2 regions of the Parvibaculum sp. MBR-TMA-1.3b-4.2 genome follow, and region 2 is predicted to be linked to the other one. Evidence: predicted binding sites of a transcription regulator. Region 2 holds the regulator's gene; the other holds the start of a gene.
What was found. The regulator HrcA, encoded in region 2, represses chaperone genes, less so after heat shock. The targets are predictions, from matches to a motif close to GTTAGCACTCNCNNNNNGNGAGTGCTAAC.
Positions count from the first base shown of each region.

Region 1: the regulator HrcA is predicted to act here: its motif matches at 2,190-2,218, upstream of groES (co-chaperone GroES).

Region 1 is NZ_JBRJHC010000001.1:1,238,934-1,245,151, reverse strand. It holds gene groL (chaperonin GroEL) at 72-1,727, opposite strand; gene groES (co-chaperone GroES) at 1,816-2,127, opposite strand; gene ACSSVQ_RS06110 (TetR/AcrR family transcriptional regulator) at 2,349-2,933, opposite strand; gene ACSSVQ_RS06105 (DSD1 family PLP-dependent enzyme) at 3,255-4,421, shown strand; gene ACSSVQ_RS06100 (TetR/AcrR family transcriptional regulator) at 4,541-5,122, shown strand; gene ACSSVQ_RS06095 (hypothetical protein) at 5,211-5,555, shown strand; gene ACSSVQ_RS06090 (DUF2145 domain-containing protein) at 5,649-6,218, shown strand, end outside.
Region 2 is NZ_JBRJHC010000001.1:2,190,904-2,197,121, forward strand. It holds gene maiA (maleylacetoacetate isomerase) at 1-558, shown strand, start outside; gene hemW (radical SAM family heme chaperone HemW) at 555-1,754, opposite strand; gene rdgB (RdgB/HAM1 family non-canonical purine NTP pyrophosphatase) at 1,735-2,343, opposite strand; gene rph (ribonuclease PH) at 2,344-3,057, opposite strand; gene hrcA (heat-inducible transcriptional repressor HrcA) at 3,249-4,307, shown strand; gene grpE (nucleotide exchange factor GrpE) at 4,396-5,037, shown strand; gene ACSSVQ_RS10500 (NnrU family protein) at 5,153-5,857, shown strand; gene ACSSVQ_RS10505 (alkaline phosphatase D family protein) at 5,864-6,218, opposite strand, start outside.

The DNA of each region.
Region 1 (6,218 bases), 950 kb from region 2:
TCTCAAAAGAAAAGGGCCGGTGTTGCCACCGGCCCTTCGCATTCGTCGGCGTAAGCCGGACGAGCGCATGATTACATCATGCCGCCCATACCGCCCATGCCGCCCATGCCACCCATATCGGGCATGCCGCCGCCGCCGGCGCCTTCCGGCTTCGGCTTCTCGGCGATCATGGCTTCCGTCGTGATCAGCAGGGCTGCCACGGAGGAGGCGTCCTGAAGCGCGGTACGCACGACCTTGGTCGGGTCGATGATGCCGGCCGCGACGAGGTCGATATAGGCCTCGTTCTGGGCGTCGAAGCCGTAATTGGCCTGCTTCGATTCCAGCACCTTCTGCACCACGATCGAGCCTTCCACGCCGGCGTTTTCGGCGATCTGGCGGATCGGGGCTTCAAGCGCACGCTTCACGATGTTGATGCCCGCCTGAATGTCGCGGTTCTCGTCGGTCAGCTTCGCGACGGCCTTGGCAGCCATCAGAAGGGCGGTGCCGCCACCGGGGACGATACCTTCTTCCACCGCGGCACGGGTCGCGTTGAGCGCGTCGTCCACACGGTCCTTGCGCTCTTTCACTTCCACTTCCGTGGCGCCACCGACCTTGATCACGGCCACGCCGCCCGCGAGCTTCGCAAGACGCTCCTGCAGCTTTTCGCGGTCGTAGTCGGAGGTGGTGTCTTCGATCTGGCGACGGATCTGGGCGACGCGCGCCTCGATGTCCTTCTTCTTGCCAAGACCGTCGACGACCGTGGTGTCGTCCTTCGTGATGGAGACGCGCTTGGCCGAGCCGAGCATGTCCATCGTCACGTTTTCGAGCTTGATGCCGAGATCTTCGGAGATCACCTGACCGCCCGTCAGCACCGCAATGTCTTCCAGCATCGCCTTGCGACGATCGCCGAAGCCCGGGGCTTTCACGGCCGCGACCTTCAGGCCGCCGCGCAGCTTGTTGACAACCAGCGTCGCCAGGGCTTCGCCCTCGATGTCCTCGGCAATGATGAGGAGCGGACGGCCGTTCTGCACGACCGATTCGAGGATCGGCAGCATCGGCTGCAGGCTGGTGAGCTTCTTCTCATGGAGAAGGATGAAGGGCTCGTCGAGCTCCGCCACCATCTTGTCGCCATTGGTGATGAAATAGGGCGACAGGTAGCCGCGGTCGAACTGCATGCCTTCCACGACGTCGAGCTCGGTCTCGAGAGACTTGGCTTCCTCGACCGTGATCACGCCTTCATTGCCGACCTTTTCCATCGCCTTGGCGATCATCTCGCCGATTTCGCGCTCGCCATTGGCGGAAATGGTGCCGACCTGGGAGATCTCCTCGTTGGACTTCACCTTCTTGGAACGCTTGATGATGTCCTGGACGGCAGCCTTCACGGCCTGCTCGATGCCGCGCTTCACATCCATCGGGTTCATGCCGGCGGCAACCGACTTCGCGCCTTCGCGAATGATCGACTGGGCAAGCACGGTCGCGGTGGTGGTGCCGTCACCGGCGGTGTCGTTGGTCTTGGAAGCGACTTCCTTGACCATCTGCGCGCCCATGTTCTCGAACCGATCTTCCAGTTCGATTTCCTTGGCGACGGACACGCCGTCCTTCGTGGTGCGCGGTGCACCGAAAGACTTTTCGATCACGACGTTACGACCCTTCGGGCCGAGCGTCACCTTCACGGCGTCCGCGAGAATGTCGACGCCACGCAGCATCTTCTCACGGGCATTGCGCCCGAATTTTACTTCTTTGGCCATATTCCTATGTTCCTTGTTCTGGGCTCATGGATCCTGTCGGCGCGCGGCAGCAAAAAGGCCCGCAGCCGTCACATCGGACTTGCGAGCCTTATTCAGCAGCCTTCTTGGATTTGCCTTCGAGCACACCCATGACGTCGGCCTCTTTCATGATGAGGAGGTCCTGGCCGTCGATCTTCACTTCCGTGCCGGACCATTTGCCGAAAATCACACGGTCGCCGACCTTGACGTCGAGCGGCACGATCTTGCCGTCTTCACCGCGGGCGCCCTGGCCCACCGCGACGATCTCGCCCTGGGAGGGCTTTTCCTGAGCGGTCTCGGGGATGATGATGCCACCGGCAGTCTTGGCCTCTTCCTCGACCCGGCGCACGACAACTCGGTCATGCAAAGGACGGAATTTCATCTCTTGCGTCTCCTGTTTCGGAACCGCCATTTTGGCGGGAAACCCTGGATTTTTTGGAAGCTGTTAGCACTCGTGGAAAGTGAGTGCCAATAGCTCTCGCGAGAGATAGGAGGGGGGTGGCGGAGTGTCAAGCGGGGAGTGGCGATAAACCGCTGCAGGGACTCAGGTTTTTCGGGTCGGAAGGCCGGCCGTTTCAGCGCATGAGCGGGCGCGATGAGCGGTCAGGCCCGGAGGCCCCGGAGCGTTATGCGGACGATATTGGCAAGCGTCTTGCGGAATTCCGCTTCATCCGCCGCCTTTTCCGCTCCATAGGCGGCCGTAGTCAGGGTGGCCGCTGCCGACTCTACGGTGAACCCGGCCGCTTTCAGGTCGAGTTCGCCGCTATCCACGCCCTTCTGAATGAGTTTCGCGATGATGGAACGGAAGGTGGCGTCCACTTCCTCGAAAACGTCGTCGGGGAGCTGGTGCTGCGGATCCAGCAGTTCCGCGGCATGGGGGCTTGAATAGATCCAGCGCCAGACAGCGCCGAGCTTGGCGTCCATCACGCCCAGAAACTGCTCTTCAAGGGGCTGGTCGCAGGCGATGGCTTCCTGGATCGCTTCCAGCATGCGCGCGGCCAGCATCCGGGCGATGGCCTCGAAAAGCTCTTCCTTGCTGGCGAAATAGAGGTAAAGCGTCCCCTTGGCGACGCCGGCGGCGCGGGCGATATCCTCCATCGAGGTGCGGCGATAGCCGTAATGGCGAAACAGATCGAACGCGGCATCGATAATCGTCTCGCGCTTGTCGCTCGATGCCTGTTTGGGCATGTCCCCTTTCGGGGCCGCCATACGCTGTTTTACGGCCAACGGGTTGCTCCCCCGAACTCTCTCCTGCGCCGCTCTCTGACACCCAGTCCCCCCGGAGAGTGCGTACGCAAACAACAATAAGTCAGTCTATCGCATACACCACTGTGAATGCCCTGTCATGGCACTGCGTCGATATGCGCCTTTCCGTGGAAAAACCATAATAAATTGCATGTATTCCGGCATTGCGGCGCCGCGCCCTTGCCGTTGCCCGCTGCGTGTTTAGGATGGCGCGCCATCGTGAAGGTCGCCGCGCCGGCCAGCCAATCTGGGGAGCCTGTAAACATGTCGAAAGCCCTGCAAACCGCCCGCGAGATGATCGGCAAACAGGGATCGCGACAGACGATCCCGACGCCGGCGCTGGTCCTCGATCTGGACGCTCTGGACAAGAACGTGGCCACCATGGCCGCGCATTGCGCAAAGAACGGGCTTTCCATTCGTCCCCATGCCAAGACGCATAAATGTGCCTCCATCGCCAGGCGGCAGATCGAGGCGGGTGCGGTCGGCATCTGCTGCGCCAAGCTCGGCGAGGCCGAAGCGCTTTTCGAGGCGGGCGACGGGGCGATCGAGAGCATCCTGCTCACCTCGCCCGTGGTGACGGGGCAGGGCATCGAGCGGCTGGTCGATCTCAATGCTCGCATGCCGGAGCTGATCGTCGCCGTGGACAATGCGGAAAACGTGCGGGCACTGGCTGCCGCCGCGCAGGAAGCGTTGCGCGCCGGCCAGGGCAAGGCGCTCAAATGCATCGTCGATCTCGATGTCGGCCTGCACCGCACCGGCATCGCGCCGGGCGACGATGCCTTCGAACTGGCCGAGCTGGTGGACGCCGCCGATTCTCTGGAACTGATGGGGCTTCAGGCCTATGCCGGTCACCTCATGCATATCGAGAATTTCGAGGAGCGCCGCGAGAAGTCGCTGGCCTGCATGAAAGTGCTGGGCGAGATGCGCGACCGGCTGAAGGCGGCGGGCCTGCCCTGCGATATCGTGAGCGGCGGCGGCACGGGCAGCTACAATATCGACCCCGAAGCGAAGGTGCTGACCGAGCTTCAGGGCGGCTCCTACATCTTCATGGACAAGCAGTATAACGACGTGCCGATAGAAGGCGGCGTGCCCATGCCCTTCGACACGTCGCTCTTCGTGCAGATGAGTGTGGTGTCCAACAACACGAAGAACCTCGCCACGACGGATGCAGGCTTCAAGGCCTTCTCCACCGACGCCGAACCGCCCGTGCTTCATGCCGGGGCGCCGGAAGGGGCGGGTTACTTCTTCTTCGGCGACGAGCAGGGCGGCATCCTGCTGCCCGACGGCGCGACCCTGCCGCTGGGTGCAACGCTCACCGCCGTCACCCCGCATTGCGACCCGACCGTGAACCTCTACGACGCCTATTTCGTCGTGAAGGGCGATGCGCTGGTCGATATCTGGCCAATCGAGGCGCGCGGCAAAAGCGCCTGAGCGAGACTGGGGCCGGGCCCCTGATCGGGCCCGGCAAACAGGCCCTATAAATGAATCCCATGAACGAGAGCAGGGGAGCAGGGGTTGACGTCCGTAAAAAGGGTCACTAATGTGAGTGAATGATCACTCGCGAAAACATACGTGGTTCCGGAACCAAGAAGCGGATCGTCGAGGCCGCCCTCGGGCTTTTTGTCGCCCAGGGCATATCGGCGACGACCACGCGTGAGATTGCCGACCGCGCCGGGATTGCGGAAGGCACCATCTACCGCCATTTCGAGAGTAAGGACGCGCTGGCCAACGAGATGTTTCTCGACGGCTTTGTGCCTTTCTCCAATTTCCTGGCTCAGCTGGACGGCCGGGAGGGGACGCTGGTCGACAAGGTCGAGATGGCGACGGCACAGTTCTACCGCCTGTTCGACGCGGACCCCACGCTGTGGATGTACATCATGACATTCCAGACCGGTGAGCAGTCGAAAGTGCCGAAAGGCACGCCGACACCCTTTTCGGTGCTGCGTGACCTGCTGGAGACGGCGACGCGGAGCGGCGAATTGCGCGATTTCGATCCGGATCTCGGTGTCCAGATCCTGCTCGGAATCATCGAGCATCCGGCCGAAGGCGTGGCCTATGGAGAACTCAGCGGCCCGCTTACGCCGCGTCTGCCCGAAGTGATCGGCGCGATCCGAAGGGTCCTTTCAACCTGACCTGAAACCAGTCATCCGGCGACGGCGGAGTGCCGTCACTTGCCGGTTTTGTAGTGAGTGAGTGTTCACATCAAAATGGAGAATGACGATGATGAGAAAGTTTCTGATGGCGGCGCTGGCCGCAATCTCCTTCCCGGGAGCCGCCTTCGCAGATGCCGGTTCGAGCGCCCAGGGCTCGCACGCCCTCTCCCAGGCGATGGGTGACTCCGTGGCGAAGGGCGCCGCGATTTCCGCCATCGGCGTTGCCCTGCCGGTTCTGAGCGTCGCGGGCACCGGTATTGCAGTGGCCGGACCTCTCGCCATAGGCGGGTCGATGACGCTTTACGAGCGGACGAAGACCCGTCAGCCCCTCACGGTCACGGACAAGACCATAGTGACCGGCCCGTCGCCCGACAGGGCCCTGAAGGCGCGGCACGAAGAAGGGGAGCGTTGAACCATGATGAAGCGCATTCTTTTCGCCTGCGGACTTTTGTTCTGCGGTCTGGCAACAGTCCCCGCCCAGGCGCAAATGAGTTCGGGAGCGAGCATGATCGAAGCTCCCGAACGCGTGGTCCCCTTTGCCAAGAAAGTGGAACGCATCTTGGCGGAACGGGGCGCCGTGGTGGCGCTGGTGTCGCGCATGGGCCGCGACCCCGACGACATGCCCGAAGGCACTGGCGACTACACGCATGTCGGCATTTGGGTCTATTCCGAGGTGACGGCGCCGGACGGCGGCAAGGTGAACGGCTATGCCGTCTACAATCTCTATCAGACAGAGGAAGACTCCGCGCGCAGCGAACTGGTGCAGGACTTCCCCGCGGAGTTTTTCGGTGCCGTCGTCGACCTCAAGGCCGGGATCATCATTCCGAACGCCGAGCTGCAGATGGAAATCCTGCGTGTGCTGAAGTCTCCGACCTACCGGAAACTGCATGTGCCGGCCTATTCCGTCGTCGCGAACCCCTATGAGTGGCGATATCAGAACTGCACGAACTTCGTGATGGATGTGCTCGTCGCCGCAATCTACGACACAGGCAGTCGAGTCGAAATCTCGCAACGCTTGCGGGAGTACTACGAGCCGCAGACGGTTCGGCTGTCGGGTCTTCTGCGGGTCGCCGGG
Region 2 (6,218 bases):
ATCGACACGCGGCCGCCGAAAGAAGCCCATCTTTCGGCGGAATATCTCAAGATCAATCCGCTGGGCCTGATCCCGGCGCTCGATCATGACGGGACGATCCTCACCCAGTCGATGGCGATCCTGGAATACCTGGAAGAGCTTTATCCAGAGCCTTCCATTCTGCCGAGCGATCCGGCAATCCGCGCGCAGGCCCGGGCCTTTGCCAATACGGTTGCAGGCGAAATGCACGCGCTGCTCAATCTGAGCATCTTCAAATTTCTCGGCACGGATCTGGCGCTGCCACCGCAGGCGCAGGCCGACTGGTACAAGCGCTGGGCCGTTCGCGGGTGCCACGCGCTGGAGGAGATGCTGAAAGGCGCTCCCGATACGCGCTTTGCCTATGCCGACTATCCCACGGTCGCGGACATCGCGCTGGTGCCGCAATATGGCAATCTCCGCCGTATGAATGTCGATCTGACGCCCTATCCACGGCTGGCCGAGATCGTCGAACGCTGCGAGACGCTTCCCGCGTTCCAGAAAGCCGCGCCCGAAGCCCAGCCCGACTACGAAGAAGGCTAGGCCAGCAATTCGCCCAGCAGCGCGTCCAGCACCATGCGGCCGTCCGGCGTCGCGATGAGGCGGGTGTCGTTGCCGCGCTGCTCGCGGGCAATCATGTGCTGCGCCTCCAGCCGGGCAAGCCTTTCTTCGGGAAGCGCCCTGCCGGTCAGCGCCTCGTAGCGGGCGAGCGAGACGCCCTCTTCCAGCCTGAGGCCCATCAGGGCCATCTCGTCGCCCTGCCCCGACGGGCTCACCTCTTCGGTGCCCTGCGTGCCATCGCCCGTCTCTTCCACCGCCTCGATCCAGTCGCCGGGCATGCGGCGCGCCGTGGTGGCGATCCGCTTGCCGTTCAGGCTCAACCGGCCATGCGCGCCGGGGCCGACGCCGACATAATCGCCATATCGCCAGTAAACGAGATTATGGGCGCATTCCGCGCCGGGCACGGCGTAGTTCGAGACCTCATAGGCCGTCATCCCCTTTTCCGCGCAGATATCGGCCGTCAGCGCGTAAAGCGCCGCCGCCGCATCCTCGTCCGGCAGGCGGAAGGCCCCCTTTTCATACAGGCGCTCGAAGGCCGTCCCTTCCTCGATGGTGAGCTGGTAGAGCGAGAGGTGATCGGCCGCATGGGACAGCGCCTTCCGCAACTCGGTTGTCCAGCTCTGCGGTGTCTGGCCGGGGCGCGCATAAATGAGGTCGAATGACAGACGTGGAAAAATTTCCCGGGCAAGCGCAATAGCGGCCATCGCCTCCTGCGCACTGTGAAGACGCCCAAGGAATTTCAGCTGCTCATCATCGAGGGACTGCACGCCCAGCGACAGGCGGTTGATGCCCGCCGCCCGGTATCCGCGGAAATTTTCCGCCTCCACGCTGGTCGGATTGGCCTCCAGCGTCGCCTCCACGCCCTGCGGCACATGCCAGAGCCGGGCGATGGTCTCCATCACCGTTCCCACCGTCTCCGGCGTCATGAGGGACGGTGTGCCGCCGCCGAAAAAGATCGAGGTCACCTCGCGCGGACCCGTCAGCTCGCGGTAGCGGGCAAGCTCGCCCGCCAGCGCGCGGGCCCAGCGGGGCTGGTCGATATGCGCGACGACATGGGAGTTGAAATCGCAATAGGGGCATTTGGCCTGGCAGAAAGGCCAATGCACATAAACGCCGAAACCGGGCTCATTGTCCGGCGCTATTTTAGCTACTTTGTTGTCACTTTTTGAAGCAGGCATCCACGAGCTGCCGGAATGCGTCGGCGCGATGGGACATGGCGTGTTTTTTCGCCGGGTCCATTTCGCCGAAAGTGATGTCATGCCCCTTGGGCACGAACATGGGGTCGTAACCGAAGCCCTTGTCGCCACGCGGCGGCCAGACGACCTCGCCGTCCACCCGGCCCTCGAAATACGCCACATGCCCGTCCGGCCAGGCGAGAGCCAGCCCGCAGACGAACCAGGCCGAGGTATCATGCGTGCCCGCTTCGAGGATCGACACGCGCAGCTTCTCCATGGCGAAGCCGAAATCCTTTTTCGGCCCCGCCCAGCGCGCGGAATAGATGCCCGGCGCGCCGTTCAGCACCCCCACGCAAAGGCCGGAATCATCGGCCAGCGCAGGAAGATTCGCGGCTTTCGCGGCGGCCAGCGCCTTCAGCTCGGCGTTTTCGCGGAAGGTCGTGCCGGTTTCCTCCGGCTCGGGCAGGTCCAGCTCGCCCGCCGAAACCGTTTCGATGCCGAAGGGTGCGAGCAAATCGGCGATTTCGCGGACCTTGCCCGGATTATGGCTGGCGACAACCAGCTTGCCATTTTGCTCGAATGCCCGCGTCATTTAAGCGATCGCCTTTTTCTGCGCCTCGACGAGATCGGCGATCGCGGTGCGGGCGAGGGTCAGGAGGGAGGTGAACTCCTCATCCGAGAAGGGCTCGCCTTCCGCCGTGCCCTGGATTTCGCAGATACCGCCCTTGCCCGTCATCACGAAATTCGCGTCGGTATCAGCGGTGGAATCCTCGGCATAATCCAGATCGACAACTGGGTTGCCGTTATAGATGCCACAGGAGATGGCCGCCACGTGATCCTTCAGCACAGGCGCGGAAATCATGTCGCGGGCCTTCATCCACTGGATGCACTGATGCAGGGCCACCCAGCCGCCGGTGATGGAGGCGGTGCGCGTGCCGCCATCGGCCTGGATCACGTCGCAATCGACCGTGATCTGGCGTTCGCCCAGCGAGCGCAGATCCACCACGGCGCGCAGCGAGCGCCCGATCAGGCGCTGGATTTCCAGCGTCCGGCCCGACTGCTTGCCGGCATTTGCCTCGCGGCGCATGCGCTCATGGGTGGAGCGGGGCAGCATGCCGTATTCCGCCGTCACCCAGCCTTCGCCGCGGCCCTTCAGCCAGGGCGGAATGCGCTCTTCAAGCGAGGCGGTGCACAGCACATGCGTGTCGCCGAAGCGTACCAGGCAGGAGCCCTCGGCGTGTTTGGCGATGCCGGGCTCGAAGCTCACAGCGCGCATTTCGTTCGGCGATCGGCCGGAAGGTCGCATGGGTCAGGTCCGTTTCTGTTGTCTTGTCCGCATTTTTCGTGTCGCTTACCTACAGGCTGGCGGAGCCAGCGTAAAGCGGAGCGGTCGCGGATTGACGGACAGACGAGCCGTTCCTAGATTCAGTCGGCAATTTCAATATCTTATGCTGCGTCGCGCCGTCTCTCATATCGTCCCTCGGAGTTTGCACATTCATGGTCGCCGTCAAGGATCTCAATGAACGCTCGCGCGAGATCCTTCGTCATATCGTCGAAGCGTATCTGGAGACCGGCGATCCGGTCGGCTCGCGCTTCCTGTCGCGCACCATACCCATGTCGCTGTCGGCGGCTTCGATCCGCAATGTGATGTCGGATCTGGAGACGCTGGGGCTCCTGTTCTCGCCGCATACCAGCGCCGGCCGCGTACCGACCGATATGGGCCTCAGGCTCTTTGTCGACGGGCTTCTGGAGGTCGGCGATCTCTCCGACGAGGAACGCAGTTCCATCGAGGCGCAGGTCGCGGGCACGGACCGCGATGTCGAAAACGTGCTGGACGAGGCGACGCGGCTTCTGTCCGGGCTTTCCAATGCGGCGGGGTTCGTCGTCGCGCCGACCCATGACGATGCGCTGAAGCATATCGAATTCGTGCCGATCGATGCGGAACGCGCGCTGGTCGTGATCGTCACGGAAGGCGGGGGCGTCGAAAACCGCGTGATCGAAATGCCCAAGGGGCTGACGCCCTCGGCGCTTTCGGAGGCGACGAATTATCTGAACGCCCATTTGCGGGGACGGACGCTGGAAGAATCCAAGGGCTTTCTCGCCCGCGAGGTGGAAAAGCAGCGGGCCGAACTCAATTCGCTGACCGCCAAGGTGATCGAGGCCGGACTGGCAACCTGGTCGGGCGGGCGGGCCTCCAATGACGACCCGCTGGCCAAATCGCTGATCGTGCGCGGGCGCTCGCATCTTCTGGAAGATCTGCACGCACTGGACGATCTGGAGCGCATTCGCCATCTCTTCGACGCACTGGAAAACAAGCGCGACCTTATCCAGCTTCTGGATCTCGCCGAATCCGCCGATGGCGTGCGCATCTTCATCGGCTCGGAGAACAAGCTTTTCTCCATGTCAGGTTCCTCACTGATCGTGAGCCCCTATATGGACGCCAATGAGCATGTGGTGGGCGTGCTGGGCGTGATCGGCCCGACACGGCTGAACTATGCGCGGGTCATTCCGATGGTGGACTACACCGCCAAGCTCATCGGTCGCCTCATCAAATAGCCCGTTTAGGCGTGGCGGGTTGACATATCCGCCCGCGCCGCGCACATGAGCCCATCAGGCCGCCATCCCTTTTTCGAACCGGAAAACCATGAGCGACGAAGAAAAAAAGACACAGGACGCCGACACCCCCGAAAACGCCGCGCCCGGCGATGCGAAGGCCGAACAGGCCGCCGCGGGCGATGGGGCGGAACAGGCCGCACCTGAAACCGATCTCGTCGGGGAACTGGAAGCGCAGGTCTCCGATCTCAAAGACCGCTTGCTGCGCGCGGCGGCCGAAATGGAAAACACCCGAAAGCGGACCGAGCGCGACAAGCAGGATGCGGTGAAATTCGCCGCCGCCAGCTTTGCCCGCGACATGCTGGAAGTGTCCGACAATCTGCGCCGGGCGCTCGCCGCGCTGAACGAGGACGACCGCTCGCAGGTGCCCGACAGCGTGAAGGCGATGATCGAGGGCGTGGAAATGACCGACCGTCAGCTCCTCACCACTTTCGAGCGCCATGGCGTGCGGGAAATCACACCGGGCGAGGGCGAAAAATTCGATCCCAACCTGCATGAAGCCATGTTCGAGGTGCCCGGCACCGGCCAGCCCGCGGGCACGGTGGTGCAGGTGATGTCGGCCGGTTACATGATCGGCGACCGGCTGCTGCGCGCGGCCCGTGTGGGCGTCGCCAAGGCGGAAGAGGGCGGCGGATCGGGCGGCCCCGGCGCCAATGTGGACACCTCTGCCTGACCGCAGGCTGGCATCTATCTGTTTTTTGGTCCCTACTACTTGACGTGCATAGCGTTCGACCTAATCTATAACACTGTTATTGGTCGAATGCGGGACCAAGATAGGGGAGGCGATCATGCTCATGCTCTGGGCGGCTGCGGCGTTTTTTCTGGGTATTCATCTCATCATCTCGGGCACGCCCCTGCGCGACCGGCTGGTCGGCGCCATGGGCGAGGGGCCCTATCGCGGATTCTTCTCGCTCCTCTCGCTGGCCGGCATCGTCTGGCTGTGCTGGTCCTACAATATGGCGCTGGAAGGACCGAACGAGCTTCACTGGGTGACGCCGGACGGGCTGAAGCATGCGGCGCCGCTTCTGATACTGCTCGCCTTCCTGATCGGGGTGATCGGCCTCACCACACCCAACCCGACCTCGGTCGGCGCGGAAGGGCTGATGGAAAATCCCGGCACGGTGAAGGGCATATTACGCATCACGCGGCACCCCTTTCTCTGGGCCGTCATCATCTGGGGGCTCACCCATATGGCGATGAACGGCGATGAGGCTTCCCTCATCTTCTTCGGCACCTTCACGTTGCTCGCAGCACTGGGCACACTTTCGATCGACGCCAAGCGCAAGCGGCTTTACGGCGAGAGCTGGAAGAGCTTCGTCGCAACAACGTCCAATCTTCCGTTTGGGGCGATCTTCGCCGGGCGCAACAAACTGGCCATCGGCGAACTTGGCTGGTGGCGAATCCTCGCCGCCCTGGTCGCTTTCGGCGCGCTGTTCTACGCCCATCTGTGGCTCTTCGACGTCACGCCGGTGCCGGGCTGGTATCCCTATTGAGGGGTGTCAGCTATCGCGCCTGAGGCCTGAGAGCTTACCGGGCTTATCGGCCGTCACCGTGAAGCGGGCGAGCGAGAGGGGTTGGTACTCTTTCTCACGCACGGTGGTCACGGCCATATAGGTCGCATCGGCCTTTTCCGCCGTCAGATCGAGCAGCACGAAGCCGTGATGTTCGACATTGGCGTATTTCACCTCCGGGCAATGCGAGACCATGGCCTTTTCCGCGATCCCCGGGATGCGCGGATCGTCGCCCAGATAGCGATAGCCCGATTGCGACGTGACGCTGGTCGTGGCGAATTCGACGGCGACGAGATCGCCCGCGTCGTCATGCAGGTCGCTTGCCCAGAAATTATGGCTGTCG